DNA from 2 places in the Faecalimonas canis genome. Region 2 is predicted to be linked to the other one. Evidence: a T-box and tRNA genes for the amino acid it is inferred to sense, from the RefSeq annotation. Region 2 holds a T-box; the other holds one or more tRNA genes.
What was found. The T-box of region 2 lies ahead of pheS (phenylalanine--tRNA ligase subunit alpha). A T-box ahead of a tRNA ligase gene usually reads a tRNA of that ligase, here a tRNA-Phe.
Positions count from the first base shown of each region.

Region 1: it encodes a tRNA-Phe, which carries the amino acid that the T-box ahead of pheS (phenylalanine--tRNA ligase subunit alpha) is inferred to sense. The anticodon was not compared.

Region 1 covers NZ_BAAHSI010000006.1:1,179-17,516, reverse strand. Annotated here, with positions in the region: gene hpt (hypoxanthine phosphoribosyltransferase) at 1-247, shown strand, start outside; gene ftsH (ATP-dependent zinc metalloprotease FtsH) at 265-2,103, shown strand; gene ACYPXO_RS01885 (glycoside hydrolase family 13 protein) at 2,119-4,161, shown strand; tRNA gene ACYPXO_RS01880 (tRNA-Tyr) at 4,261-4,342, shown strand; tRNA gene ACYPXO_RS01875 (tRNA-Leu) at 4,366-4,452, shown strand; gene ACYPXO_RS01870 (FprA family A-type flavoprotein) at 4,632-5,795, shown strand; tRNA gene ACYPXO_RS01865 (tRNA-Phe) at 5,946-6,018, shown strand; tRNA gene ACYPXO_RS01860 (tRNA-Gly) at 6,040-6,110, shown strand; gene ACYPXO_RS01855 (hypothetical protein) at 6,191-6,589, shown strand; gene ACYPXO_RS01850 (hypothetical protein) at 6,951-7,397, shown strand; gene ACYPXO_RS01845 (hypothetical protein) at 7,433-7,684, shown strand; gene ACYPXO_RS01840 (methionyl aminopeptidase) at 7,735-8,598, opposite strand; gene dnaX (DNA polymerase III subunit gamma/tau) at 8,762-10,312, shown strand; gene ACYPXO_RS01830 (YbaB/EbfC family nucleoid-associated protein) at 10,326-10,670, shown strand; gene recR (recombination mediator RecR) at 10,687-11,283, shown strand; gene ACYPXO_RS01820 (transketolase) at 11,364-12,200, shown strand; gene ACYPXO_RS01815 (transketolase family protein) at 12,188-13,126, shown strand; gene ACYPXO_RS01810 (HD domain-containing protein) at 13,182-13,694, shown strand; gene ACYPXO_RS01805 (LysM peptidoglycan-binding domain-containing protein) at 13,818-14,807, shown strand; gene ACYPXO_RS01800 (DUF5711 family protein) at 14,861-15,985, shown strand; gene ACYPXO_RS01795 (CvpA family protein) at 15,994-16,338, shown strand, end outside.
Region 2 covers NZ_BAAHSI010000016.1:1,400-17,737, reverse strand. Annotated here, with positions in the region: gene ACYPXO_RS04600 (ATP-binding protein) at 1-512, opposite strand, end outside; gene ACYPXO_RS04595 (vWA domain-containing protein) at 503-1,849, opposite strand; gene ACYPXO_RS04590 (leucine-rich repeat domain-containing protein) at 1,865-2,794, opposite strand; gene queA (tRNA preQ1(34) S-adenosylmethionine ribosyltransferase-isomerase QueA) at 2,924-3,949, opposite strand; gene ACYPXO_RS04580 (class I SAM-dependent methyltransferase) at 3,966-4,649, opposite strand; gene ACYPXO_RS04575 (beta-N-acetylglucosaminidase domain-containing protein) at 4,765-10,329, opposite strand; gene pheT (phenylalanine--tRNA ligase subunit beta) at 10,590-13,007, opposite strand; gene pheS (phenylalanine--tRNA ligase subunit alpha) at 13,124-14,143, opposite strand; T-box leader at 14,220-14,441, opposite strand; gene ACYPXO_RS04560 (DUF5301 domain-containing protein) at 14,578-15,000, opposite strand; partial or broken gene ACYPXO_RS04555 (DUF3592 domain-containing protein) at 15,028-15,834, opposite strand; gene ACYPXO_RS04550 (hypothetical protein) at 15,853-16,050, opposite strand; gene ACYPXO_RS04545 (hypothetical protein) at 16,130-16,338, opposite strand, start outside.

The DNA of each region.
Region 1 (16,338 bases), on a different contig from region 2:
TGTTGTGGAAGATATTATTGATTCAGGAAGAACATTGTCATACTTGTTGGAGATTCTCAAGAAGAGAGGACCAAAGAGTATGGGATTATGTACATTGCTTGACAAACCGGATCGTCGTGTAAGAGATGTAAAAGTAGACTATGTGGGATTTGAAATTCCGGATGAATTTGTAGTTGGATATGGACTTGATTATGCACAGAAATATAGAAATCTACCATACATCGGCGTAGTGGAAGGTGTCGAGTAGAAAGGGGTATTAGGAAATTGAATAATGGTAAAAGCAGAGGTGTAAGTGGTTTTCCCTTCATCTTCTTAATTGTGATGTTTTTAGGAATGTGGTGGTTATTGAACGATACTCCGCAGGGCGAAACAGCCTATACCTACAGTGAATTTAAGTCTGCTGTTCGGGAAGATGATGTGAAAACCGTTACAATTAAGCAAAATAAAGCAATTCCAACCGGGCAAGTGGAAGCGGTTTTAAAAGATGACAGGAAAGAAACGTTTAATGTATCGGATGTAAAAGAAGTTGAAAAGTTCTTGGAAAAAGAAAAAGTAGACTATTATGTAAATGATGTTCCGAAGGACAGTTGGTTTGTAACGACAGGATTTTCAACGCTTGTATCCGTAGGACTTATTTTATTCCTGTTTATGATGATGAATCGTCAGGCAAGCGGAGGTGCAGGTGCGAAAGCGATGAATTTCGGAAAGAGCCGTGCAAAAATGAGTACGGACAAAGATAGAAAGATTACGTTTTCGCAGGTAGCGGGACTTCAGGAAGAAAAAGAAGACTTGGAAGAAATTGTGGACTTTTTAAAAGAGCCGAAGAAATATATTCAAGTCGGAGCAAGGATTCCGAAAGGAGTACTTCTCGTAGGCCCTCCGGGAACGGGTAAGACACTTCTTGCAAAAGCAGTTGCAGGGGAAGCGGGTGTTCCGTTTTTCACCATTTCCGGTTCAGACTTTGTGGAAATGTTTGTCGGTGTCGGCGCTTCCCGAGTGAGAGATCTGTTTGAAGAAGCGAAAAAGAATGCACCATGTATCATTTTTATAGATGAGATTGATGCGGTTGCGAGAAAGCGTGGAACAGGAATGGGTGGCGGTCATGATGAGAGAGAGCAGACTCTGAACCAACTTCTTGTTGAGATGGACGGTTTTGGTGTGAATGAAGGCATTATTGTAATGTCTGCCACAAACCGTGTAGATATTCTTGATCCGGCGATTTTAAGACCGGGACGATTTGACAGAAAAGTTATGGTTGGAAGACCTGATGTAAAAGGAAGAGAGGAAATTCTCCGTGTACACGCAAAAGGGAAACCGCTGGGTGATGATGTGGATTTATTACAGATTGCGCAGACAACAGCGGGCTTTACCGGAGCGGATTTGGAAAATCTGTTAAATGAAGCGGCAATCAATGCGGCGAAAGAAGACAGGGTTTATGTAAAACAGGATGATATTCGCAAAGCGTTTGTAAAAGTCGGTATCGGGGCGGAGAAGAAGAGCCGTATTATTTCCGAGAAAGAAAAGAAGATTACAGCATATCACGAGGCAGGACATGCGATTTTATTCCATGTTCTTCCGGATGTAGGACCTGTTTACAGTGTGTCTATTATTCCAACAGGAACGGGGGCTGCAGGTTATACAATGCCTCTTCCTGAAAAAGATGAAATGTTTAATACAAAAGGACAGATGCTGCAGGATATTACGGTATCACTCGGTGGACGAATTGCGGAAGAAATTATTTTTGATGATATTACAACGGGGGCATCTCAGGATATTAAGCAGGCGACAGCCATGGCGAAATCGATGGTAACAAAATTTGGTATGTCAGAGGCGCTTGGCCTGATTAATTATGATAATGATAGTGATGAAGTGTTTGTGGGGCGTGATTTTGCACATACGTCAAGAGGATACGGTGAGGAAGTTGCAGGTCAGATTGACAGAGAAGTGAAACGTATTATTGATGAATGTTATGCGAAAGCGAAATCAATTATTGAGGAATATCAGTCTGTACTTCATGCGTGTGCCGAGGCTCTGCTTGAAAAAGAAAAAATTACAAGAGAGGAATTTGAGGCGTTGTTTGAAGAAACGGTTTCTGAGAGTTAGAGAAGGAGTGCTTCTATGAATAGACAGGCGTTATTTAGTGATGGGACGGGGAGTTATGTTTGGCCTCCCGACCCGTCGGTAAATGGCCGGATTACTATACGTTTTCGCACAGCTAAAGATGATGTGGAAAAGGTATGGCTTGTATCCGGAAAAGAAAGATTGCCGATGACAAAGACAGGAACAAAAGGGAACTTTGATTATTATACGGTTGAAAAACAATTGGGCAGTGAGATTTTTTATTATTATTTTGAGATAAAGAGTAAAGATGATTATTGCTACTATAATACATACGGAGTTTGTAAAGACCTGATTCATTCTTATTCCTTTGCCGTTGTACCGGGATTTTCTACACCTGACTGGGCGAAGGGAGCGGTAATGTATCAGATTTTTGTTGATCGGTTTTGTAACGGTGATAAAACAAATGATGTGGAAACAAGAGAATATTTGTATATAGGAGAACCGTCCCAAAAGGTGACGGATTGGAACCGTTATCCGAGAGAAATGGATGTGCGTGATTTTTACGGCGGAGATTTAAAAGGGGTTATGGATAAATTAGACTATCTTCAGGATTTGGGTATTGAGGCTATTTATTTTAATCCGATATTTGTTTCTCCTTCTAATCATAAATATGATATACAGGATTACGATTATATTGATCCGCACTATGCGGTAATTGTAAAAGACGGCGGAGATTTAATTGGAGAGCGTGCTAAAAATAATGTTCATGCGACAAAGTATCAGGTAAGAACGACAGACAAGGAGAATTTAGAGGCGAGCAATCGCTTTTTTGCTCAGTTAGTTGAAGAGATTCATCGGCGAGGAATGAAAGTGATTTTAGATGGCGTATTTAATCACTGCGGTTCTTTTAATAAATGGCTGGACAGAGAGCATATTTATGAGAGACAACAGGGATATGAAAAGGGGGCATATGTTTCAAAGGACAGTCCCTACAGGGAATTTTTTCATTTTGATGCAAATAATGACTCCGACTGGCCGTATAATAGCCGTTACGAAGGCTGGTGGGGACACGATACCCTTCCTAAATTAAATTATGAAGATTCTCCAAAATTGGAAGAATATATATTAAATATTGCAAGAAAATGGGTTTCTCCTCCGTACAATGTAGATGGTTGGAGATTGGATGTTGCCGCGGACTTAGGTTACAGTAACGAGTATAATCATGAATTTTGGAAAAAGTTCCGTAATGCCGTTAAAGAAGCAAACCCGAATGCTGTTATTATTGCGGAGCATTATGGTGATCCGGGAGAATGGCTTTTGGGTGATGAGTGGGATACGGTGATGAATTATGATGCTTTTATGGAACCGATTACATGGTTTTTAACCGGTATGGAAAAGCACAGTGATGAGGAACGACATGAACTTTGGGGAAATGCAGATCATTTTATTGAAACGATGAAATATCATATGTCTAAAATGTTTACACCGTCAAGTCTTGTTGCGATGAATGAACTTTCCAATCATGACCATTCCCGTTTTTTGACGAGAACAAATCATATGGTTGGGCGAGCGGCGCGGCTTGGTCCGGAAGCGGCGGAAGAATATGTGAGTAAGGCTGTTTTCAGAATTGCCGTCACAATGCAGATGACTTGGATTGGTGCGCCGACTGTTTATTATGGTGATGAAGCAGGGGTATGTGGATTTACCGATCCGGATAACAGACGAACGTATCCTTGGGGATTTGAGGATAAGTCATTGATTTCTTTTCATAAAGAAATGATACGTATCCATAAGAAATATGAAGAATTTAAGAGTGGTTCGATTTTATTGTTACACGGTGATGAACATATTTTGGCATATGCCAGATTTAGTGATGAAAAGCAGTTTGTCGTCGTGATAAATAATAGAAGTGAGCGTGCGGAAGTGGTTGTTCCGGTATGGCGTGCCGGCGTTCCGGAACAAAGTCGGATGAGAAGATTGATGTACACTTATGATGATGATTATACAACAGAATATGAGGAAATCATTGTGAAAAACGGTGAAATTGTTGTTAATATGGGAAAGCATTCGGCACTCGTAATGAAAACAATGGAATTTTAAATTATAGGGCGTCTTATGGCGTCCTATTTTTAAATAATTATAAGTTTTTCTTGCTTTTTTTATTGGGATATGGTATAAATAATTATTGTTGAGATGTATGGATGGATTCCCGAGTGGCCAAAGGGGGCAGACTGTAAATCTGTTGGCACCGCCTTCGAAGGTTCGAATCCTTCTCCATCCATTCCAAATTTCTTATTTATATATGCCGCAGTGGCGGAACAGGCAGACGCACAGGACTTAAAATCCTGCGGGACTTATACTCCCGTACCGGTTCGATTCCGGTCTGCGGCAGTAAAAAGAAGCGGGAGAGAAATCTTTGAGATACAAAGGTTTCTCTCTTTCTTTTTGAATGTATATGTAAAAGTGCATTTTTAGAAAAACAGACTAGGAAATTGTAGAGAACTGCGGTATAATGTACCGAGAGTAAGAAGTAGTATAGAGTGAAAGAGAAGATAATTGAGGAGAAAGAGATGAAAGAGATGAAGATCACAGATACAGTTAAGTATATAGGTGTAGATGATAAGACGTTAGATTTGTTTGAAAGTCAGTATGTGATTCCAAATGGAGTTTCCTATAACTCATATGTCATTCTTGATGAAAAAGTAACGGTTATGGATACGGTAGATGCAAGGGCGACAGAAGAGTGGCTTGCTAATTTGGAAGAAGTTTTGAATGGAAGAACGGTAGATTATTTAGTTGTATCTCATATGGAACCGGACCATGCGGCGAATGTACAGAGATTAATTGAAAAATATCCGAATATGCAGGTGGTTGGAAACGCAAAAACATTCAATATGATTCTACAGTTTTTTAATGTAGATTTAGAAGGAAGAAAAGTTGTTGTAAAGGAAGGCGACACTTTAAATATTGGAAATCATACATTACAGTTTTTTATGGCTCCAATGGTACACTGGCCGGAAGTTATGGTTACTTATGAACAGTCAGAGAAAATTCTCTTTTCAGCAGATGGATTTGGAAAATTCGGAGCGTTAGATGTAGACGAAGAATGGGCTTGTGAAGCCAGACGTTATTATTTTAATATTGTAGGAAAATATGGTATGCAGGTACAGGCGCTTTTAAAGAAAGCGGCAACACTGGATATTGAAATGATTTGTCCTCTTCATGGTCCGATTTTAAAAGAAAATTTAGGATATTATATTGATAAATATAATACATGGAGCAGTTATGAGCCGGAAGAAGAAGGCGTTTTGATTGCGTACGCTTCTATTCATGGAAATACTGCGGCGGCAGCGAAAAAAATGGCGGAAATCCTTTGTGAAAAGGGTGTGAAAAAAATTGATGTGATAGATTTGGCGAGAGGTGATATGTCAGAGGCGCTTGAAGATGCATTCAAATATGACAAATTGGTTGTGGCTTCAGCGACTTATGATAATGGAATATTTCCGTGTATGGAAGACTTTTTAGCACATTTAAGAGCGAAAAATTTCCAGAAACGTAAAGTAGCACTTATGGAAAATGGTTCGTGGGCGCCGACAGCGGCAAAACAGATGAAAGCAGTGTTTGAAGGGTTGAAAGAAATGACAATCTGCGATACGGTAGTGACAATCAAATCCGTGATGAATGACGACACAGTGGAAGTTATGGAAAAAATGGCAGATGAATTAATGGCGTAAAGTGATAAGGGCATGGCGTGTGAACCATGTCCTTTTGCTTTATGGTGGAGTAATGAAAAAGTTGAATAATTATGAAAAAAGTTCTTGACAATATTTTATATATCTGATATGATATTAAACGTGTCAGAGATAAGTTATCAAATGGCATAAGCCCAGATAGCTCAGTCGGTAGAGCAGAGGACTGAAAATCCTCGTGTCGCTGGTTCGATTCCGGCTCTGGGCATAGTTGAATAAGATTTATTATGCGGGTGTAGTTCAATGGTAGAACACTAGCCTTCCAAGCTAGATACGTGGGTTCGATTCCCATCACCCGCTTTTTTGCTGTGTAAAAATAGAGAATATGCTATACTATAATCAACTAAGCGATATGTTTTGTAGAGTAAGGAGTTGACGGTATGGTTAAGAAAATGAGTATTCTGTTATTTGTAACGGCATTATCCTTTTCTACTATTTCCTGTAAAAAAGAGGTAAGCCCATTAGAAGATGTGAACAAAGATAATCTTGTTCAAATCTCAATGGCTGATGAGGAAATAATAACACGCGGGCAAGAATATATTGTTTTAGGTGAGGATGACTCCGAAACATTGCTGGAGGAGTTGAAAAATATATCATATAAGAAAGTGGACAATGATAGCATTAAGGGTTCGATTTATCATATGGAGATACAGTTTGAGGTGGAAAAAGAAATCATGTTAAAGACACTGTATTTTTATAATCCGGATAAAATTAAAATAGATGACGAACTGTATCGGACTCCAAAAGAAACATATAAAAAGTTTGAGAAATATTTTTAGTGAAAATGGGCGTATCAATTTTGGTATGCCCTTAAATTTTGTCTATTATCAGATAAATTGAAACACTTCTTAAGGAAAAGATAAGCATTTGTTCATAGAATATAAACAAAATACGGATTGTTTTAAAAGAATACAATTTATAAAAAATATTTTCTTGCAATTACTGGGGTGACCATATAAAATAAGTCTAACTTTATAAAACGGTAAAATGAAAGGAGATATTACTAGGAAAAAGAATTTGAAAAAACTTGTTACTTTTTTATTGGTTTTTGCCTTATGTTTTTCCTTTTGTCCGTTTGCATTAGCAGTGGATGGTTCGGTGTAAAAAACGCCAGATGAGTCAAAAGAGTACTACTTAGATGTGGTTGATGAAAACGGAAATATTATTACTCTTTTTGTTGAAGAAAGTACGTATTATCTTGAACAATTCAGTACTCGTTCTATCCCTTCTCATCAAGGGGGAACGGGAGGTCATAAAGTAGGCGAAACAAAAACAGTTAAAGTTAAAATCACAAATGCTCAATTGGCTGGTATTGGTAAAGTTGGAGATATATTAAAAGGAAATGCGTTGACAAAACTAGGGGAATTAGCCGGTCAAGCAGCAGTGAAAGCAGTGGGAAAAACTATAGCTAGAGGTGCTGGTACGGTTGCCATAGTTGCAGGAGCTATTGGAATTGCAAACGCATTTATAGGGAATAATGGTTTTCAAGTGACAATGACATTTAAGTGGACACATTTTGAACACAAAATCCAAGGAATAGATCTGTATGATTGGGGACTTAGTGGCGTGAAAGTTGTCCCTTATTAAAGCAAAAGTTTCATACAGAAGCGAGGTGGATTGTTATGAAAAATGTAAAAAAATATTTACCTTATATCATTGATGTTATAATCTATATTGTTATTGGAATTGGTATAGTCCGTAATTGGATAGCGATTAATATTCTTCTTCTAATTCTCTTGCTAAAGATAATACTTGACGAGTTTCGTGGGTGGAAAGAAAACAGGAAAATTTCAACGTTTATTTCATTTCTTGCATTGTTTGTTGGGTGGATTTTGCAGATAGCGTTGACAATAAAGACCGGAAAACTACTATAAATATTCTTATTATAGACTGTGGGGCGTATCAAACGATACGCCCCACAATTTTATTTCGTCAGCACCTCGGCGCCGTTTTCAGTAATTAATACCATATATTCAATCTGAGCGGACAGACCGTCATCTTCCGTGTAAACGGTCCAACCATTATCCTCGTCGACAAAGAAATCAGGACTTCCTTCATTAATCATCGGTTCAATAGTGAAAATCATGCCCGGAACGAGTACCATTTCACTTCCTTTTGGTGTAACGTAACTGACAAAAGGCTCTTCGTGAAATTCAAGACCAATTCCGTGTCCTCCAATATCCTCTACAACGGAATAGCCGTTAGCCTGTGCGTGAGAGTTGATTGCATCTGCAATGTCGCCTAAATGTCCCCAAGGTTTTGCCATTGCCAGACCTCTTTCTACACATTCTTCTGTAACTTGAACGATTTTTTCTGCTCTTTCAGAAATTTTTCCAATAGTAAACATTCTGGAAGCGTCAGAAAAATAACCATTTAAAATTGTAGATACGTCTACATTAATAATATCTCCTTCTTCAAGGATAATATTTTCATCAGGGATTCCGTGACAGATTTCATTATTTAATGATGTGCAGACACTTTTTGGGAAACCCTCGTAGCCGAGAGGGGCAGGGATTCCGCCGTGTTCGGTTGTATAGTCATATACGAGTTTATCAATTTCAGCAGTACTCATTCCTGCGTGAATATGTTTTGCAACATGGTCCAATACGGCAGTATTTAATTCAGCGCTTTTTTTAATTCCTTCAATCTGCTCGGGAGTTTTCAATATATCGCGGGTCGGCACGATATGCCCCTGTTCTTCCAGTAAAGCAATTTTCTCATCAATAAACATATGGCATTTTTTATATTTTTTACCACTGCCACACCAGCAGGTATCATTTCTCTCCATATTAAATCCTCCTTCTTTTTCATTCTATTCTATTATAGAACATTTTTTGCAGAATGACACGGACAAAATGGAAATTAAAAATCTTGTTTGTGTTCCTGTATTCGTGCTATAATGAAGTGTCAAGCAGACAATTTTTGCGTCAGCATAGAAGGAGAGAGGATATATGTCATATACAGCATTATATCGTAAATTTCGTCCGAGCGAGTTTGATGATGTTAAAGGACAGGATCATATTGTGACGACTTTGAAAAATCAGATAAAAGCAGATCGTATTGGTCACGCCTATCTTTTTTGTGGGACAAGAGGAACGGGTAAGACGACAATAGCCAAAATTTTTGCAAAGGCAGTGAATTGTCAGCATACGGTAGACGGAAGTCCTTGTGGTGAGTGTGAAATGTGTCGTGCCATTACTTCGGGAGCGTCCATGAATGTGATTGAGATAGATGCGGCGTCCAATAATGGTGTAGACAATATTCGAGAAATTCGTGAAGAAGTGGCGTACAGACCAACCGAGGGGAAATATAAAGTTTATATTATTGACGAGGTGCATATGCTTTCTATAGGAGCGTTTAATGCACTGTTAAAGACCTTGGAAGAACCGCCGGAATATGTTATTTTTATTTTGGCGACTACAGAGGCACATAAAATTCCGATAACCATTTTGTCGAGATGTCAGCGATATGATTTTAAAAGAATTAGTATTGATACGATTGCTGACAGGCTGAGGGAACTGATGTTAGAAGAAAAAGTGGATGTGGAGGAAAAGGCAATTCGCTATGTGGCGAAAATGGCGGATGGTTCTATGCGAGATGCACTCAGTCTTTTGGATCAGTGTATCGCTTTTTATCTGGGACAGAAGTTGACTTATGATCATGTGCTGGAAGTGCTGGGGGCAGTGGATACAGATGTGTTTAGCAGGCTTCTCCGTCAGATATTAAGAAGGGATGTTTCTGCCGTACTAAAGAGTGTGGAAGAACTTGTTATGCAGGGACGCGAACTGACACAAATGGTAAATGACTTTACATGGTATTTGAGAAATCTGCTTTTGGCGAAAACTTCTGATAATATGGAAGAGGTTTTGGACGTTTCTACAGAGAACTTGCAGCAGTTGCAAGAAGAGGCGGAAATGATAGAAGTTGATGTGCTTCTTCGCTATATTCGAATTTTTTCGGATTTATCTAATCAAATAAAGTATGCAGTGCAGAAACGTATTTTATTGGAAGTAACGTTGATTAAATTGTGCAAACCTGCTATGGAAACAAATCAGGATACACTGCTTGACCGTATTCGTGCCGTGGAGGAGAAAGTGGAACAGGCGGGAGAGATACAGGTTGTCAGAGAAGTAGTTGAAACGAAAAGAGAACCGATGGTGAAACCGGTGTTGGAAAAAGCGATTCCGGAAGATGTAAAAGAAGTTGTGAAAAATTTTCGTTCAATTGTCAATGAAACTTCGGGGCTTTTAAAAGGATATTTGAAAAATGCAAGATTAAGCCTTGGAGGCGAGGATAAATTACTTGTTATTCTGCCGGATGAATTGTCGGCAGATTTTGTCAGACAGGAACAGCACAAACAGGAATTAACGGAATTGATTGAAAACAGAATCGGCAAAGCGATTACGATAGAAGTGCGTCAAGTGGAAGAAGGACGTAGATTTGAGGAAAGTTTTGTGGATATAGAACAAGTAGTGCATATGGACATTACAATAGAAGATTAAGGAGGATTTTAATATGGCAAAACGTGGAGGATTTCCGGGAGGAATGCCTGGGAATATGGCGAATTTAATGAAACAGGCTCAGAAAATGCAGCGTCAGATGGAAGAGCAGGCAAAGGAAATGGAATCAAAAGAATTTACGGCAACTGCGGGTGGTGGTGCTGTAGAGGTGACTGTATCAGGAACAAGAACGGTTACGAAAGTGAAATTACAGGAAGAAGTAGTTGATCCGGATGATATAGAAATGTTGGAAGATTTAATTATGGCAGCGACAAATGAAGCACTTCGTAAAGTTGATGAGGAATCTTCATCCGCAATGGCAAAACTTACAGGCGGATTAGGCGGAGGAATGCCATTCTAATTTAGGGGAAATAGAAATGGATTATTATAGCAGTCAGATAAGCAAATTGATAGAGGAACTTTCAAGACTTCCCGGAATAGGAGCGAAATCTGCGCAACGTTTGGCATTTCATATTATTCATATGCCGAAAGAACAGGTAGAACAAATGGCGAATGCCATGGTAGAGGCGAGAAACAATGTTCGCTACTGTTCAAAATGTTATACGCTGACGGACAGGGAAGTATGTCCTATTTGTAGTGACAGCAGTCGTGATGAGAAGACGATTATGGTTGTGGAAACAACGAGAGATTTGGTTGCCTATGAAAAAACCGGAAAATATCGCGGAGTTTATCATGTACTTCACGGTGCGATTTCTCCAATGCTTGGAATCGGACCAGGGGATATTAAATTAAAAGAACTTATGGAACGTTTACAAGGTGATGTGGACGAAGTGATTATTGCGACAAATTCCAGTCTTGAAGGGGAAACGACAGCGATGTATATAAGTAAATTGATTAAACCTACAGGTATTAAGGTAAGCCGAATTGCAAGCGGAGTTCCTGTTGGTGGGGATCTGGAATATATTGACGAGGTGACATTGCTTAGAGCGTTAGAAGGAAGAACAGAATTATAACGTTGGAGAATAGGAGTTGCGTCTTACAGCAAAGTAGGATAGAATAGGGTAGAAAAGAAAGAAAACAGGAGGCAAGTCTAATGAACAAATTAGAATTGATGAAAGTTGCTAATGAAGTTCGTAAAGGTGCGGTGACGGCGGTATTTAATGCTAAGTCGGGACATCCGGGCGGATCGTTATCTGCGGCGGACATTTACACATATTTATTTTTTGAAGAGATGAATATTGATCCTGCCGATCCGAAGAAAGATGACAGGGATCGTTTTGTGCTATCAAAAGGGCATACGGCACCGGGATACTATGCGGCGTTGGCAAATAGAGGATTTTTTCCGGTAGAAGATTTAACTACATTGAGAAAAGTTGGTTCATATTTACAGGGACACCCAGATATGAAGCATATTCCGGGAGTAGATATGTCAAGCGGTTCTCTAGGACAGGGTATTTCGGCAGCAGTAGGTATGGCGATTTCGGGGAAACTGAGAAAGAAAGATTATAGAGTATATACACTGTTGGGTGACGGAGAAATTCAGGAAGGTCAAGTTTGGGAAGCGGCAATGCTTGCGGCACATCACAACTTAGATAATTTAGTTGTTATCGTGGATAACAATAACCTTCAGATTGATGGTTCGATTGATGAAGTCAACTCTCCATATCCGATTGATAAAAAGTTTGAAGCATTTAATTTCCATGTAATCAATGTGGATGGACATGATTTTGATGCTCTTGACGCTGCGTTCAAAGAAGCGAGAGCAACAAAAGGTCAGCCGACAGCCATTATTGCAAAAACAATCAAAGGAAAAGACGTTTCCTTTATGGAAAATCAGGCTTCATGGCATGGTGCTGCTCCAAATGAAGAACAATATGCAGTTGCTATGGCAGATTTAGAGAAAGTAGGTGAAGCATTATGTCAGATGTAAAGAAAATCGCAACGAGAGAAAGTTATGGCAATGCTTTAGTGGAATTAGGGAAACAACATGAGGATATCGTAGTGCTTGACGCAGATTTAGCGGCAGCAACAAAAACAGCAATGTTTAAAAATGTTTTCCCTGAACGTCATATTGACTGTGGTATCGCAGAATGTAATATGGTTGGTGTGGCAGCAGGACTTGCGGCAACAGGAATGGTTCCGTTTGCGAGTTCATTTGCCATGTTTGCAGCAGGACGTGCTTTTGAACAGATTCGTAACTCTGTAGGGTATCCGAAATTAAATGTAAAAATTGGTGCAACTCATGCCGGAATTTCCGTAGGGGAAGACGGAGCGACACACCAGTGTAATGAAGATATTGCTTTAATGAGAACAATTCCGGGAATGGTTGTTATCAACCCTTCGGATGATGTGGAGGCAAGAGCGGCAGTAAAAGCGGCTTATGAACATGAAGGACCGGTATATCTCCGCTTTGGAAGGTTGGCAGTTCCTGTTATCAACGACAATACAGAATACAAATTTGAATTAGGAAAAGGTATTACTTTAAAAGAAGGTAAAGATGTGACAATTATCGCTACGGGGCTTCCTGTATCGGAATCTCTTGAGGCGGCAGAAATGTTAGAAAAAGACGGAATTTCTGTGAGAGTTATCAATATTCATACAATCAAACCATTGGATGAAGAAATTGTTGCGAAAGCAGCAAACGAAACAGGCAAAATCGTTACAGTAGAAGAGCATTCTATTATCGGTGGTCTTGGAAGTGCGGTTTGTGATGTTGTTGCAGAGAAAGCGCCTGCAAAAGTAATGAAAATCGGGATTAATGATGTATACGGAGAATCGGGTCCGGCGTTGGAATTAATTAAAAAATATGGTTTAGATGCGGAAAGCATTTACAAAAAAGTAAAAGCATTTGTATAGAAGAAATACACCTTGAGTTTTGACTTGAGGTGTATTTTTGACAAGCGGGGGCAAAATGAAGAGGGAAAATATCGTTCAAAAAATATATAAATTGAGAGAAGAGTGGAAATATGATTTTTATGAGTGTGTACAGGATATTGCGGAACATCCTGTAGTATTGCGTATGAAACTTTATTCTCATCATGGCACGACAAGTTGCTATAAACATTGTATGAATGTGGCGTATTATAATTACCAGTGGTGCAGATTTTTTCATTTGGATGCAAGGTCGGCAGCAAGAGGTGCTATGCTACATGATTTGTTTTTGTATGACTGGCATACTCATGCGGCAAAAACAGGAGATAGATTTCATGGGCTGACACACCCAAACACTGCTTTGAAAAATGCAGAAAAATTTTTTGAACTGAATAAAATAGAAAGAGATATTATATATTCTCATATGTGGCCGGTGACTTTGTTTAGATTTCCAAAGACAAAAGAAGGATTTATTACGACATTAACCGACAAATATTGTGGCGCTTGTGAGAGTAGTAAAAGAAGAAAAAGAGAGAAAAGGCGGGAAAAATAAAAATCCCGTCTTTTTCTGTATGAAAAAGTCGAAACTTTTCAGAGGTAAGGTGACAATATCCGATAAAATAAGCGTTTCTCATATGCTAGTATGAAGAAAAATATGCGGATGAGGTGAAGAGTTATGGAAAGAAAAATCCCTAAAAATGTAAAGCAGATAGGAAATGTCAGTGATTCTCTGAAAATTTATGTGGAAGATTATGTCGATACATATCTAAATCAACTTTGTGAAAAAGAGGCGGAAAATCCGGTTGGAGCATTTTTGATAGGAGATGTTGTCAGAGAAGAGGAATTGGAGTACAGATATATTTACGGTGCGATACAAATGGAGGAACTTGGACAGGATGAAAATGGTGTTTTTGTCAGTGAAGGAACATGGAAAAACGCCTGTGAGGTGTGTCAGACTTTCTTTGAAAACGGAGAAATTATCGGTTGGTTTGCGGCAATACCGGGTATTCCATTTGCGATGAATGGGAATTTGAAAAAAGTACATCAGGAAATATTTGAAAAAGATAAGGGGGTTTTTATTTTAAAAGATCCTGTCTGCAAAGATGAAATGTATTTTGCACCCAAATTTAATGATTTAATGCAGATGAACGGACATTACATTTATTATGAAAAAAATCCGTCTATGCAAAATTATATGATTTCCTCCCGTAAAAAGATTGGCGTTACACCCAGTGAAATTGTTGTGGATAGGGCTGCAAAAAGTTTTCGCGATTTAGTGCAGAACAAAATGCTGCAACAGGAGAAAAAAGAAATGAGCAGGTGGGCATATGGAGCGGCAACATTTCTTATTTTGGTGATTTTAGTTATCGGCGTAACGATGATTAATAATTATGATAGGATGAAATCTGTTCAGAAAGCGATAGAAACTATTTCAAATTCGGTTGGAGAGAAAGAAGAGGCAGAGGAAAAAGAAAAGAAAGAAAATAAAGACGAGAAAAAAGAAGAGCAAAAGGAAAATGTTTATATTGTGGAAAAAGGAGATACGTTGGAAAAAATCAGTAAAAAAGCATACGGGGATATTCAGCATATCGAGGCGATCAGTAAAATGAACGGCTTAGAAAACGGGAACTTGATTTATATCGGTCAAAAATTATTACTGCCATAAAGAAAAAATATGCTATAATCATAAAATACAAATGCGAAAAGGGGAGAAATTGAATGGAAGGGAAAAAAAGCAAAAAAGTTTTGATAAAATGGCTTTCGATTATTGTAGTCATACTTCTTTTTGTCGGAATCGGGGTATATATTTTTCTGACGCACAGAACATATGATAAAGTTCGTGTTTTGAGTACGGTGGCTCTGGAACGTGAAAATGGAGAAAAATATGTGAAGTTTTGGGACGGAATTTTGAAATACAGTAAAGATGGGGTTGTTTTTTTAGATAAGAAAGGAAAAGAACAGTGGAAATCTTCTTATCAGATGCAAAATCCGATTGTCAGTGTTAATGGAAAATCAGCGGTAATTGTTGATAAGGGAGCAAATGATTTGGTAGTATTACAAAAACAGGGTGTAAAAGGGGAAATTCATACGAGTCTTCCGGTGGAAAAGGCGGAAGTTTCACAACAGGGAATTGTAAGTGCGGTTTTAAAAGATGAAGTTTCTTCAAAAATTGTTTGTTATGATGCGAAAGGAGAACTTCTTGTAGAGCACATTACTTCCCCGACAACTACCGGTTATCCTTTGGATGTCGCTATTTCCGATGACGGATACACACTTTTGATTTCGTATCTGTTTGCTGAACAAGGGAAAATTGAAACGAAAATAGCATATTATAATTTTGATGAAAAGACCGAAAAAAAAGAAAACCATCTTATAATGGAGGAAAAATACGAAAATGCCATAGGGCCTACAGTATTTTTCTTTGATAATAAAACATCCGCGATGGTTTCGGACAATCAATTATATATTTATGAAGGAAAAGACAAACCGCAGAAAAAAACAATTGTCAAAATAAAAGAACAAATAGAAAATGTTTTTCATGATGATAAGTATATCGGTATGCTGTTGAAAGGGGATAAAAATTATCTTATAAAATTATTCGATAAAAGTGGTCAGGAACTGTTTTCAGAAACAGTTGAGCAGGCGTATAAGAATATAAAAGTAGAAGACGGGCAGATTATCATGTATGATGGGAAAAAATGTCAGATCATTACAAAGGCGGGAGTACATTTGTTTAATGGAGAAATGGAAAGTGATATTTCAAATATAATTTCTGCCATTGGATTAAATAAATACTTAGTGATAAATGCAAATGGCTTGGAAGAAATCAGGCTTGCAAAGTAGGAGAAAATATGAATTGGTTATTAATTGGAGTAGGAATTATCTTTTTCATCTGTATGGTGGTGGGGTATGCTAAAGGATTTATTAAAATTATTGTGTCATTTGGGACGACGATTGCGAGTATTATACTTGTTATTTTCCTAACACCTTACACGAGCAAGGCGATTGTGTCTTTGACGCCTATAGATGAAATGGTAAAGAAGAAATGTGTTTCTATGATGACGTCTGAAGGGGTGGATGTAGATATATCTAAACTTCCTTTGGATAAAATAGAATTGCCCAGACAAAAACAGATGGAAATTTTAGAAAAAGCGGATATACCGGAATTTCTGAAAAGAGGTTTGATAGAAAATAAT
Region 2 (16,338 bases):
TCAAATTCCCGCACGGATTTATTGTACTCAGGCGGATTTCCTGCCGTGACAATAATCCAACCTTCCGGTATCTTATGATTTCCAAAACATTTATATTGTAAAAACTGTAGCATAGCAGGTGCTAACGTTTCTGAAACACAGTTAATTTCATCTACAAATAAAATTCCTTCTTTTAACCCTGTTTTTTCTATTTTATCATACACTGATGCCACAATCTCACTCATTGTATATTCTGTAACCGAATATTCCTTTTCACCGTAAATGTGTTTTGAAATAAACGGTAATCCGATTGCACTCTGTCTTGTGTGATGTGTAATCGTATAAGAAACAATTCCTATTCCGCACTCCTTCGCAATCTGCTCCATAATCTGCGTCTTCCCAATCCCCGGAGCCCCAATAAGAAATATTGGTCTTTGCCGCAAAGAAGGAATTGCATATTCTCCATACTCATTTTTCAACAAATACGCTGAAATCGTATCTTTAATTTCCTGTTTTGCTCTCTTTATGTCCATTCTGCTTCCACCTTTCCACTAAATTCTTCCGGTTCTATAATTAATTTCATTGCCCAAATCGGCACATCCACATCTCTGTAATCTTCTTTCATAAAAACAAACGCCGTTTCATAAAGAGGTCTTTTCACCGGAAACGTACCGTAACCGTCTGTAAAATAAATCAATCCTCTCAAATGGTGGAACGCCTTTCGCTTAATCAATTCATTCACATAGACGAACACTGGTCTGAAATCTGTTCCTCCTTGTCCTTTTACTTCAAAGGAGTCCATATATGAACGAAGTTCCTCCTCATTTGAAATAACAACATCCGACTGAATTTTATCGTCACATTGAATAATGTGTATACGCACTTTACGAAAGAAACTTTCCGATTCGCTAAGAACACTGTACGTTTCCCGCAAAAATTGTTTTACCAGTTCCCCTTTACATGACATGGACGTATCTATTGCAATGACAAAATCTTCTACTTTATAAACTTCTTTTGTTTCCTGCGGTTCAATCAACGGCATATTTCCATATAATTCCATACCATAATGATAAAATACATAATCAAAAGAATCCATGTCTACCTGTGTTTCTTCTTTCAAAACCGAAAACTTTCTTAAAAACTTTCTATAATCGTATTTTTCCCTATTTTCAATCTGTATCTGCTCAAGTATCTCTTTTATTTCATCTGACTGCTCTTTCCCAAAAGTTTCTATCTCCGTCTGCATTTTCTCACTGTCTTCTTTCCAGCGTCTGTTTCTTTCCTGAGTACTTTTCGGTGTCAAATGTTCAGACCACATAGAATGGTTATCCATATAAAATTCATTTTCCATTCTCCTTAAATCTTCTTCCGAAACATTTGTCTTTCGCAAAAATTCATATACATTTTTCGGTGTCAAAACTCCTTTTTCTGACTCGATTGTCTGATAAAGATTTTTTCTATACGGAGAAACATAGCGTTTCACACTTCTCGCATCAAGAAAATCTATCATTTTCTCCACGACAATATCGCAAGCAAGATTCCAATAACGCCCATCCACAGTCGCAGGCAATGCGAAGTGTAAAAACAAACAATGCAAGATCATATGCAGATACATTCGATTTATTTTTATGCGATTTTCCCGAAACAGACTGATAAGAGTGTCCGGCAAAAAATATACCGTTTCACCGTTTGTCCCAATCTCGCCCGAAGAATACTGTGGTTCAAACTCCAATCTGCTGAGGGCAACATGAAAAAAACGCATGGAAACATATAGTTCCTGTTTTGCCTGTTCCCATATCTCCATACAGATTTCTATTTTTTCCAAATCTTTTTGTTGTTCTTTCTGCAACACGTTCCACTCTCTCGCCATTGTCCTCACCTGCCTTTATAATACAAATTTATCCTCTTTTTCTTTCTTTTTCGGATACCGTTTGTGTTCTTCATTCATCAAATAACTGAAAATCTCTTCTTTTTTCTGTTCCCCCGCAATACGAATCATCTGCTGCAACATTTCTTTTTCAACAGCAATCTCTTTCACCAGATATTTCATCTCACCAAAATCTTCTCTTGAAAATGCCCACCTGCACGCTTCCTCAAAATATTCCGTCAAAAATGCTTTATATTTTATTTCCGCCTCTCGACTTAACTCCATCGGATATAACAACCTGCCAAATGTCATTTCCAATACAACATTTAATTCTTCATCCTCTCTCGCCCACGGAAAGCGTTTGTCGTATAAGTCAAACTGTATTTCTGTCTGGATAAAACAATTCCGATACCACATCCCACTCCCATGCGTATGAGTTTCCAAAATTCTTGCAGGCGTATTTTCCACCGCCTCCTCGAAAAATTCAGGAAAGACAAGTTTTGCCTTACCCTGTTCACTTTTAAGCGTAACCGACTGTTTTTCCCTAAGTTCCAAAAGTAACTCACGAAGACAGGATTTTTCGCCTTTCACCAGAGTAACATCCAACCTGTTTACCCGATGACATCCGGTAAACGCTCCCGCACCTATATCGGAAATATTGCTGTAAAAACTTATTTTTTCTAATTCACTGCAGCCGTAAAAAGCATATTTACCAATTCTCCTGATTGTTTTTGGCAAAATAATTTCTTTTAACTTTGCCCCACAGACCGAAATATCGCCTTTCCCTGACGGACCATGAGCAGAAAAAGCATAATCACCTATTTCCGTCACAAAACAACCGTCAATTTTCTCAGGAATTTCAATCACTCCACCACAGACATAACATCTGCATATTGTCACCGCATCATTCTTTTTTTCTATTTCATATTCTTCAAACTGATTTGTCATTTTACTTCCTTTCACTGAAATCCGTCAGATGTTTGTCACAACTAACTCCTTCACAAACTCATTTTTACACAAACAAAAGATTTTAGCAAGTTTTTTATCAGATACAAAAATAGAGTGGTACACACCACTCTATTTAATAAACATTGCATCTCCAAAACTAAAGAAACGGTATCTCTCTTTTACAGCCTCTTCATATGCTGCCAACACATTTTCTCTTCCTGCCAAAGCCGACACAAGCATAATCAACGTAGATTCCGGCAAATGAAAATTCGTAATAAGACAATCTAAAATTTTAAATTTATATCCCGGATAAATAAAAATATCCGTCCAACCGCTTGTCGCCTGCAATCTTCCATTTTCATCCGCCGCCGACTCAACCGTTCTGCAACTTGTCGTTCCAACACAGATTACACGGTGACCCTGCTCCTTTGTTTCATTAATTTTCTGTGCCGCTTCCTCGTCAATCTGATAAAATTCCGAATGCATATGATGTTCCAAAATATTATCTACTTTTACAGGGCGAAAAGTTCCAAGTCCTACATGAAGCGTTACTCTGGCAATTTTTACATTTTTCTTTGCAATTTCTTCTAATAATTCTTCCGTAAAATGAAGTCCTGCCGTTGGCGCTGCCGCCGAACCGGTATGTCTTGCATACACAGTCTGATAGCGATTCTTATCCTCTAACTGATGTGTAATATATGGTGGAAGAGGCATCTGTCCCAACTGATCCAAAACTTCCTCAAAAATTCCTTCATAGCGAAATTGAATTAATCGGTTTCCCTCATCAACAATATCAACAACTTCTCCTTCCAATAGCCCTTCTCCAAAACGAATTTTTGTTCCTATTTTTGCTTTCTTCCCCGGTTTTACTAAAGTTTCCCAAATATCATTTTCTCTTCTCTTCAACAAAAGAACTTCTATTTTCGCATCAGTTCCTACTTTAGAACCAATTAATCTTGCCGGAAGTACTTTTGTGTCATTGATAACAAGACAATCTCCTTCTTCCAAATAATTGATAATTTCCTTAAAAATATGGTGTTCTGTCTTCCCTGTTTCTTTATCCAAAACTAAAAGTCTTGAACCGGAACGGTCTTCAAGCGGATCCTGTGCAATCAGTTCTTCCGGTAATTCAAAATAAAAATCTTCTCGTTTCATTCTTCGTATCCTTCCTCTATATCTTTCTCGCCCGTATAATCAAAAAGGCCGGTTTTAACATCTCTCTCTCCAACTTCGGATATTGTTTTAATAAAAAAGGACTTGGCTTTGTTTCGTCTGCAATTTCTATACAAAAACCGTTCTGTCCAAGTGTCGTTATGATTTCCCCCATTGTTCTGTGATAAATAATCTCATCATCAATAAACCAACCGGACCCTCGTCTTCCCGATTGATGATAATTTGAAAATGTATAAGAAATTTCTTTTCCCCATTCATTATAATTCCAGCCGGACTTTCTGTCTATAGTTGCCGTTGTAATCGGGTGCTTCTGAGAAAAAAGCAAAATGCCGCCTTTATGTAACAAATCCTTTAATTCTGCAATGAATTTATCAAAATGCTTTACAGAATGAAAAACAAAAGAACTGTATATCATATCAAATTTCTCTTCCGTTTCTACTGTATTTTCCGGCTCTAACAAGCGATATTCTATAGGCTGCCCTAAAGATTTTCTTTTCGCAGTCTGAAGCATTTTTCCGGAAATATCTGTTCCCAGCACTTTAACTGCACCATTTTCAGCAAAATATCTGCAATTTCTTCCGTAACCGCATCCAATCTCAAGTATTCGTTTTCCAAACACATCAGGCATATATTTGTACATTGCCGGCTGCTCCAATAACTTTCTCATCGTATTTCTGCTCAACGAAACTCTCTCCCTTTTCACAATATGGTGTAATTATAACATTTTCTCCGAGAAATTTCATCAAAAGAAAAGAGATTTCTATTTAGAAACCTCTTTTCTCTACATTTACTTTGTATTATTTAGTTCTTTTTCTTCTAAATACGAGAACGCCGCCTACAACTGCTAAACTTGCAATCATAACTAACATTGGGAATACGCTGTTTGCTGTATCACCTGTTTTTACCGGTTTGTTGTTCTGACTTGGTTTATTGTTTGGTTTTGTTGTAGTTTTTACTACAAGACCTGCTTCTGCCTTTTCAAAGTTTGCTTTCGCCTGTGCGAATGCTTTTGCCGAAACATTGTCTAAATCATTTAACATATCTTTTAATACTGCTAAAGCGTCTTTGTATACTTTGGCACTTTCTTCTGTGTATTTGCTTAAGTCTTTTTCTACGATAGACTCAACATACTCTTTCACTTCATCAGCATTTGCTCTTACAACCAAACCTTTCATTGCTTTGTAGATAGCATCTGTTGCTTTACTTACTTCTTCTTTTGTACCAGTTGCAAATAATGCTTTTCCACTTGCGACTGCATCTGTTAATACTTTATAACTATTTGCAGTATATTTATCTGCCGGATATGTTGTTGCTGAAGCGATTGCTTCTTTTAATGCTTTTACAGATACTAAGTTCTGTTTTGCATCGTTTAACTGATTGAAGCAATTCTGTAATTCTTCCTGACTTAAAGCAGATAAATCTTTGTTTCCAATTTCAGTTACTACTTTCTGTAACTCGTTAAATGATTTTTCTGTGTAATCTCCTGCTGTTAAATCTTTCAATTCTTTTAATAACGCCTCCACTTTTGATGCGTTTACATTTCCATTTAATTTTAAGTTTGCTTTCGCAGTTTCAATATTTTTGATTGCTTCCGCGATAGTTTCTTTTGTTCCGTTCAGAAGCAACTGACGTGCATTGTCTACTGCTGTTCTATACGCACCAAATGATTCTTCTGTATAAATAGACGAATCTTTAATTGCATCAAATTCTGCAATTAATGCAGGTAATTCACCTAAAGCAACTAAGTTTTCTTTTGCTGCAGTTAATTTATTTAATGCTGCTTCAAATTTATCCGGATGCTGTGGTGTTGTTTTGTTTTCTTCTAATAAACTTTCTACCTCTTTTTTAGCATCAACATATGCTTTCCATGAGTTCTGTGTATATACCTTTTCCGGATTTGTGATAGATGCGATAAAGGCATTTGCTTCTTCAACTGCGATCGAAGCCATTTCTTGATTTGTTGGATTGTATACTAATCCTGCTTTTGCATCTTCCACTGCTTTTTTCAATGTTTCTACATCTTTTTCAGATGTATCATCTTTGTTTTCGATTGCTACTTTACAAGCATTGATTGCTTTTTCATATACAGCCCATGTTTTTGCTGTGTATGTATCGGCATCTTTATAAGCATCTTTAACGATTGTTTCCAGTACAGAAATATCACCTTTTAACTGTTTTCCTTCAATCGCTTTGTTGATTGCTGTTACTGCATTATTTACAGAATCCTGTGAAGCATTTTCGCTAGTCATTACTTCCTGTCCCGCTTTATAAGCATCAGCATATACTTTTGCAGTAGATGTTGTCCATCTTGTCGTATCCTGTTTGCTGTCAATTAATACTTTTAATGCATTCTTATCTGCTGCTTTATATTCTGACTTATAAGTTAATAATTCAGTAATGTTTGGTGTTGTTTTATTCCACTCTACTTTTACATCAAGTAAAACAGTATTATTTGGAAGAACAAATTCATTATAAGACTGGCTTAACTTACCAACTGTTACCCATTTGTCTTTTCCATTTTCCCATACACGTGCTTTTACAGTCGCATTAGAAATTGCCGATGCATTCTGTAAAACTTTAATTGTATTTACATCTGTGTTATCAGAAAGTGAGTACTGTACATATCCGTTGTCTTTGCTTGGCACGAACATTGTTGCAATGTCACCGTCTGACATATTTCTGAATAAACCATCTCTTGTTTCTTCAGCATCTGATTTGTATGTTGGGTTGTTTTCTGATGGCATAAATTCGCCGTCATTGATTTCAAGCTCATTGAAACGCACCCATTTATCACTACCAGATTTATTTCTTGTAATTTCAAATTTCAAGTATCTTGCTTTTTTATTGATGTTTGTTTCTTTCTTCACATTGTAAGAAATTTCATGTGTAGGTAAAACAGTATTGATATGGTCTGAACCTGCTGATTCTCCTTCGTTGTCCTTATCCTGATTTCCTAAAGTCATGATTTCTTCCCATGTTTTTCCATCTGTAGATACAGAGAATTTTGCATGACGTGGGAAGTCATGTTCACTGTCACGACATACAACTTTAAATGTTTTTAAGTCGATTTCCTGTCCTAAATCATAAGTAAAGAATTTTCCTTGCGTCTGACTATTCTTATAATGTGTTGCTGTTGTAATATCTCCGTCAAATACATTTAATGGATTTTCAATTTCGCTGTAGTTTGTTTCTTTTACTGATTTCGGATAAATTTCTACTGTTTTTACAGCGAATTTTTCCACATTAAATGTAATAGCATTTTCTGTTTTATTAATAATACGAACATAACGTGCATCATCAGTCACTTTTGTTGCTTTGCTTTCTTTTACGTTAATATCTTTCCATTCTACATTGTTTTTAGATAGTTGAACAGTTAAATTTTCATCTGATAATTTACTTGTAATCTCTGCCAATTCATGAATTCTATCCAATTTCAATCCAATGTATTCATTTTTTGCTAATGTCACATTATCAATCGGTGTTACCTCTGCTGTATCAGCAAGATAATCTGCTGTATGTTTTTTGTATTTATCCACGTTTGTAAATACTTTTCCGTTATGGAAGATTTTTGCATCTACATCAAATTCACGCATTGCAATCCATGTCGGTTGTTGTTTTTTGTTCACTAAACGTACATATTTTGCAGTAATATTCTGATCTGAAACGTCTACAGAAATCTTTCTTGCATTTTTAAAGTTTTTAATTGTTGTCCATTTATTTTTATCCATTGAATACTCTAAATCTGCATCTGTAAAATAATCTCCATCATTATCATCTCTGCCTTGTGTAATATTGATTTTTCCTAATACAATTGGTTTAGATAATTCTACCCCAACATAATCACCGACAATAGTTGTATTTACTGGATCTCCTTGCTGTCTTACATTATAGTGTACATTTGTGTTTAAATCGCCGTCTACTACATTTGTTTCTTTTCCTGAAGAAACTGACCAGCCTTCTGCATTACTTGTACGAATAACTGTTTTTGTAAAGTTTTCTGCATTTTCAGGTATTGTAGATACTTTGAATTCACGCATTGCAGGCCATTTGTTTCCACTGCCTTTTTCTGTACATTCATAGCGAACTGCAACAACATTTTCCAATTCAATCTGGCTTACATCAACAAATTCTGCATAATCTCTATAAGTATCCTGGCTTACCAATTTCCATTCTTCAGATCCTTGAACTTTGTATTTCAACTGTGCTGTACCGAATGTATCCTGATGCTTATTATCTTGGTTTGCACCATTGATGATATGAATACCATATACAGTTACTGGTTTGTTAAATGCTACTTGGAAATATTGTCCAACTTTTTCTTCTGTATTTGCCCATGCATGTGTTTTGTCATTACCATCGATAATATTTCCAATTGGTCCTTGATGCCAACCACTAATATTAGATGTAGCTGTCATTTCCACTTGCTGTGAACCTACTCCACCTGTTGCATAGTCATTCACAGGACCTGATAATTTTTTCTGTAATTTATCAGCCAATGGAATTAAGTGTGTTGATCCAGGGCTAACCATAGCAGAACCATTAAGCATTTTTCTCTCATGTTTCTTACTGCTTAATAATGCACTGTAACCTGTATTATAGTGGTTAAATGCAGTGAACATATCTTTTGCTTCTACTGCCATCTCTGCTTTGACATATTCCTGAATAGCTTTTGCCAAATCTGCCAAAGAACCTGTAAACGGTTTCAATTCTTTCTTTAAGTTTGCGTTTTTACTCTGCGCATGGAATTCTTTGCAAGCATCGATGATTGTCTGCATTTCTGCAATCATCTGTTTTGCATCTGCGTCAACTAATTTTCCTGCTGTTAACTGCGTATTGATTTTATTAATCAATGGCTGTAATTCTTCTGATTCAGCTAATACAAGTCCGTGACCATTCGGTTGTGGATTAGACATATGTTTTGATAATGTATGTAATGCTTCTGAAGCCTGTGCATCTACATATTTGAAAGAATCTTCCCAACTCTTATCATCATCAAACGCTTTTACATTCCAAGCATAATCTGCCACTGCAAAAATAGCAACTTTAGATGCTTCCGCCTCTTGCATAGGGTTTGTTACAACACCCGCCAAGTCTTCCAGTGTAATATCTGTATGCAAAAGACTACCTTTTCCCATCATCAAACGTTGACCATTAATGTCATTTACCGGCCAGTTTAACCAGAATAAAGGACTTCTTCTTTTTGCTTGTCCGTTAAGGTTGTGTGTTCTAAAATGGTTTAATGTTTTCTGTTCAACCGGCTGACATACCGCTTCACCTGTCCAGAAGATTTTAATATCCTCAGGAAATTCTTTATCATATTTATTTAACTCAGAGTAATCTCCTTGCCATGAATGGTTGTAACCTGCCGGACAGAATACAGTGTCATATACGTCACCTTTTTCTTTTGCCCATTTAGATACTTCTTTCATCATTTTAACAACAATGTCTTTATTTAACTGTCCTACGTCATCGCCAAGTACACCGAACTGACGCACTCCTGCTTTGTATAACTGTTCAAATTTCTTTAACAATGCCTGAATTTCAGCATCTGCATTATTGGCATTGAATCCACCCATAAACGGATGTGCTGTCCACACAAAACGGCATTTAGCTTCATTTCCCACTTTTACCATTTCTGTAATTTCTGCAAGTTCTTTAGCAGGATATTCTTCACGCCATTTTTCTTTATGATATGGGTCATCCTTTGGAGCAAAGATATAAGAAGTCATCTTAAAATCTCCACCGAATTTCATCAAAGACATTCTGTCTTCATTAGACCATGGAATTCCGTAGTATCCTTCGATAAATCCACGGATATTGGTGTCTGCATAATCTTTAATCGTAAAGTTGCGGATTGTTGAACCGTTCATCTGATTAAAGATATGTTTTAAAGATGTGATACCATAGAACGCTGCATCTGTATCACGTCCTAATACAACGATTTCTCCATTGTTAGAAGCAACAAAGTTTGCTCCAAATTTTTCAAACAAACTTGCAGCAACATTGTAGTGCTCTTTTACATAAGTATCTACATATCCTTTTGAATTATATGTACCTACTAAAATGTTTGTTTTTCCCTCCACTTTTTTCTGTGAAGTAGTTACTTTCTTGTTTTTTGAAGCCAAAACTTCATTCATTCTTTTCTGTGTAACAGAATCAATCGTTTCTTCAAAAACGACATTTACCTCTTGACGAATAACAAATTCGCCGTCCTGATAAGACATCTCATGTGGATTTGGATAAATTTCATAAGTTGTCTTATCTTCCGCTGCCTGTACTGTCGGTGTTGAAATCGGCATCATAGTGAGTACCATAGCAACAGCAAGCACGCCTGTTAAGATACGTTTTAAAATCTTTTTCATAAATTTTCCTTTCCTGAATCGACTATCTTTTCGGTAAATTCTTTTCTTCAAAAAAAAGACCAAAAACATTTTGAAACATCTTGTCCAATCTGAAAAAGTGAGTCAAATATACTGTTCTTGGTCTTGCCTAATTCAATAGTTACAATCCATATGATTTTGTTTAAATTATACTATATTTTCCATTTCCTTTCAATAACATCTTTACACTTTAGATATAATGCACAAAACGCTTGCACTTTTTTTGTGCAAGCGTTCTAAGTCTACTGTCTTAATTCTATTCCCATTTCCTCTAAGGCTTTTAAAATTCTTGTCATTGCTGTTGTAACGTCCGTTTCTTCCAATGTTTTATCTTTCGCACGGAATACAATAGAGTAGGCAACCGACTTAAATCCCGCCTTAATCTGTGAGCCTTCATAGATGTCAAAAAGTTGATAACTTTCTAAATATTCTCCGCCTTTCTTTTCAATCACTTCTTCTATCTGTCCTACCAAAATTTCTTTAGGTACAACCATGCTAATGTCACGAGTTACAGCCGGATATTTTGCAATGCCTTCATATTTTCTGTCAAATGTAGCCAAATCCACAATTTCAGGCATATCTAACACTGCAATATACGCTCTTGTTCCGATGCCGTAAGTATCTGCAACCTGCGGATGAACTTCTCCAAGATATCCGACTACTTTTCCACCATAAATAATATTTGCCTGACGTCCCGGATGTAAGAATGTTTTCTCTGCATTCGGATCATATGTTTCTCTCTCATGTAAACCGATTTTGTCAAAAAATTCTTCTACAACACCTTTCATTGTAAAGAAATCACCATCTCCGTACATACCGAGTGTGAACTGCATACGTTCTTCAGGCAATTCTGTTACCGGAAGTTGTTTTGGAAGATAGATATTTCCTAATTCATATAGACGCACATCTTTGTTTCTTCTATTATAATTCGTTGCCAATGATGTAAGCATTCCATTTAAAGAAGTTGTTCGCATAATGCTGTAATCTTCTCCCAATGGGTTCATAATTTCCACTGCTTCTCTTAATTTCGACTCAGCAGGAATTAATAATTTATCAAATACTTTTGGGCTTTCAAATGAATATGTCATTCCCTGACTGAAACCACAAAATTCTGCGATATTTCTTGCCACTTCTTCAATGCGAAGTTTAAATGATAATTTTCCTGTTGTCGCTTCCCCTCTTGGAAGTGTTGTAGGAATGTTATCGTATCCGTAAAATCTAGCCACTTCTTCCGCAAGGTCTGCAAGTCTGAATAAATCGTGTCTAAATGTCGGTGCAATCACCTCTCTTGCTTCCTCATCATATTCCAAGCCGATTTTTTCAAAATAACCTAGCATTTCTTCTTCTGAAATATCAGTTCCCAACATTACATTAATCTTCTCGGCATCAAATGGTACACGAACAGGTTCTTTCACCTTACCATAAACGTCAACCGTTCCTCCTACAACTTCGCCCGCTCCCAATTCTTCAATCAACTGACACGCTCTATCAATTGCTGCTTTTGCATTATTCGGATCAAGTCCTTTTTCAAATTTTCCTGAAGCATCTGTACGAAGTCCGACTTTTTTACTTGATTTACGGATATTTGTTCCGTCAAAGCAAGCTGCTTCAAGTAAAACAGTATCTGCATTTTCTGTAATCATAGAATTTTCTCCACCCATAATTCCGGCGATACCGATTGCCTTCTCTCTGTCACAAATCATTAATACAGACTCGTCCATTTCTCTTTCCTGCCCATCCAGAGTAACGAATTTTTCTCCGCTCTGCGCTGTTTTTACTACAATTTCATTTCCAGCGATTGTTGACATATCATATGCGTGCATAGGCTGTCCAAATTCTTCCATAACATAGTTTGTAATATCAACAAGGTTATTGATTGGACGAATACCAACTGACGCAAGTCTTCTCTGTAACCATTTTGGTGACGGTTCGATTTTTACATTTTTCACCATTCTTGCACAGTAACGAGGACATAAGTCTGTATTTTCCACTAACACTTTCACATAATCATTTACGTCTTCATCATTCCCTGTTTCTTTTACGACCGGAGGACAGAATTCTTTTCTAAATGTTGCCGCTACTTCTCTTGCAATTCCGATTACGCTGAAACAGTCTACACGGTTTGAAGTCACTTCGTATTCAAATACAACGTCATTTCTTCCAAGCGCCTCAATTGCGCTGCTTCCTACAACAGCGTCATCTTCAAAAATGTAAATTCCGTCCTCTGCCGCTTCCGGATACATCTCTGTTGTAGAACCAAGTTCTTCGATAGAACACATCATACCGAAACTTTCCACACCACGAAGTTTCCCTTTCTTAATTTTAATTCCTCCCGGAGTTTTCTTTCCATCATGTCCGCCGGCAACGCGTCCACCGTCCAAAACAACCGGAATTTTTGCTCCCTCAAAGACATTTTTTGCTCCTGTTACAATCTGAACTGTTTCCTCTCCGACATTTACCCGACAAACAACTAACTTATCTGCGTCAGGGTGTTTTTCAATTTTTTCAATCTGCCCGATTACAATCTTTTCTAAATCAGCGTCTAACACTTCATACCCTTCTACTTTTGTTCCTGAAAGTGTCATCGCATCTGTATATTCCTGTGCTGTCACATCAAGTTCCGGCACATATGCTTTAATCCATGATAATGATGTATTCATCTTCTTTTTCTTCCTTTCTTTAATTTGGGACGTACCCTTTTTAAGTTTTACTACGTCCCTAATTGAGTTTTGCCCTGTCCCTTTTTATACTTTTTTTAGAATTACAACTTTCGCCATTAGAATTGTTTCAAAAAGCGAATATCATTTTCATATAATAATCTCATATCATCTATTTCATATTTCAGTAAAGCAATACGCTCTAATCCTACACCGAACGCAAATCCGTTGTATTCTTCCGGATCAATTCCACACATTTCCAAAACATGCGGATGTACCATACCACATCCTAAAATTTCAATCCAGCCTGAACCTTTACAGAAACGGCAGCCTTTTCCGCCACATTTAAAACAAGTAACATCTACTTCCGCACTTGGCTCTGTAAAAGGGAAGTGATGAGGTCTGAATTTTGTTTTTGTTTCCGGTCCGAATAATTCTTTTGCAAATACTTCTAAAGTTCCTTTTAAGTCAGCGAAAGAAATATTTTTGTCAATTACAAGTCCTTCAATCTGGTGGAATGAAGGTGAATGTGTCGCATCAACTTCATCTGAACGGAAAACTCTTCCCGGTGCAATCATACGGATTGGCAATTTTCCCTGTTCCATAACACGAGCCTGTACCGGAGAAGTCTGTGTACGAAGTACAATATCCTTATTAATATAGAAAGTATCCTGTTCGTCTTTTGCAGGATGATCAGCCGGAATGTTTAATTTTTCAAAGTTATATTCATCATATTCTACTTCCGGTCCTTCCACAACTTCGTATCCCATACCAACGAAAATTCTTTCCACTTCTTCTAATGCAATCGTATTCGGGTGACGGTGTCCAACTGTATTTTTCTTTGCAGGAAGTGTAACATCAATAACTTCTTCCTTTAACTTTCTTTCCAAAATCTCTTTTTCCATTTTTGTTTTTCTTTCTTCTAAAAGAGATTCGATTGTTGCTCTTGTTTCATTTACTAACTGCCCTACTTTTGCTCTATCTTCCGGTGCAACATCTTTCATTCCTTTTAAAATGGCTGTCAGTTCACCTTTTTTCCCTAAAAATTTTACCCTTACCTCATTTAATTTTTCCGGCACTTCAGAGGCCTGAATCTGCTGAACGGCTTCTTCCTGAATGCTCTGTAACTTTTCTTTCATTATTTTATCTCCTTTCATAAAACACTTTGATTTCATAGAATGTATTTTTCCTATATCATAAAAAAATCCCCGTCCCAAAAGGGACGAGGTTAATCGCGGTACCACCCTAATTCCTGTCGCAGACAGGCTCTCGGTTTGCGTAACGTGCAAATACGTCAGTTTCTACACAAATGCTTTCTTCAAAACTGCGGTTCCTGTGGGAAATTCAATTGCCGTCTGAACTTAAGGAAACTTTCAGCCAATGATTTCCCCTCTCTGCTAGAAAACGGTTCTCTACTAACACATTCATTACCTTTTTATTATATAAATCCATTCATTATTCTATCACACAAAAACGTAATGTCAAGATGTTTATTTTTAATTATCCCCCATGTTGACTACATCTTCAACTTTGAATTTTCACCTGAATCAATATTAATTTGTTTAGTCACAATTTATTGTAGATATTTCTCTAAACTATTGTACTCGTCCTCGCTGATTTCATAAACACCATTGTATGCCTGCTCCAAATAATAGCAATCTTTCTTTTCATACACATAAATAATAGAAGAATCTTTCTCCTTGAAAATTAATTCCACTTTTATCGGTTGTTCTACATCGACAGGGGCATCATTTACACTTTCTTCTTTAGTCATTCTTCCATTTCCATTTAGTAGCGAAACCATATCTTTCATAGTCTTTGCATCTGTAATTTCCTTCGTCACACTTCCGCTTTTTAATGATATACTACTTAAATCGTCCACTTTCGGAATATTTAATGTGTAGATGTTTTTATTCATAAAAAAAACATATAATACAACACAAACTAACAGCACTACAATAATTGAAATAATCTCGTTTCTTTTCTTTTTATTCATCTTTTATCTCCTCCAAAATATTTTTATTTATTCTTTCCAATCCCCCAGTTTGTCCAACAATTTCACAATTTCATTTTTATATTCTGCACGAACGGAAGTGTATATTACCGTATCACTAATACGGATTTTGGCAATATATAATTCTTTATTTTCTATAGAATATAATTCATGAACTCTTCCTTTACGTTCTTCCACATCTCCGTTTGACAGCGGAAGCGTCATACCGTTAAATAACGCATCTGCACTGGCATTCGTATCCATAACAACAAAATCCATTCGTATATTATCTTCATTAATTGAAACCGCCTCTTTAAGCATCGAACCGACTTTCCATTCCTGACTTAACGTTTCTGTTGTATCTGTAGTAATATACCCTGCCTCCTGAACAAGTTCTGAAAACTCTTCTGCATCTATAGAGCGAACTCCCGAAAAGCATTTTATTCCTAAAAATATACATACGAAAACAATCATACCGACTACAATTCTGCTACCAATAGATGCCGAAGGTTTTGAAGCCATATTTTTTCTCTCCTCAGGCGATACATATTCTTCCGGCGGAAGAATTTCTTCCTCTTCCGGTTCTCCTCTATGCCGTATTTTTTGCAATAATGCCCAAACACCCGAAAGGAAAAATCCTGCTGTTGTAAACATTACTCCGGCTATTAAAAACACAATCAAATTTTTAACGCTAGGCTTTAATATGTCGGTAGAGTCCTGCGGTGCATCAGGATCATACTTTATCTCTACTTCATCGCCAATTTCCATTATCTCACTTCTGTTATAAAGTTTGTCGGAATATTCTTTTCCGTCAACCTCATACTGATAAGTAATTTCATAGTCAACACGGCTTCGTCAAGCACCTTTCACTCCTCCGTAACTTGAATATTCACCGGATACATCCGTAACATATGCTATTGTTGGAACCCAATCTTTCCGGTTATGTTCATCTACATAATTATAAATGCCTCCACCAATCAGGCGGATACCTGAAATTAACGCTATTATTCCTAATAATCGGAAAAGTATTGTAAAAATCGTACCCTTTTTCATACCCTATCTCCTCTTTTCATTTCCTTACATAATAGAATATCATATTTTCCAATTCTTCATATCATTTATAATTTTAAAATCAGTCTGCAATTGCCATTTTCGCTAGTCGGGTATCTCCCCAAGGACTTCTTATCATTGGTTCTCCGTCAATAATTCCCGCACACACAACTTCTATAATCGTATCTGCATCGAAAAGTTTCCTTCCGTCAATCTTAACGTTTTCTGTAAACTCTTCATAAGTATTATAACGATTTTCTTCAAAAACAAAATATATGTTTTCCTTTTTTT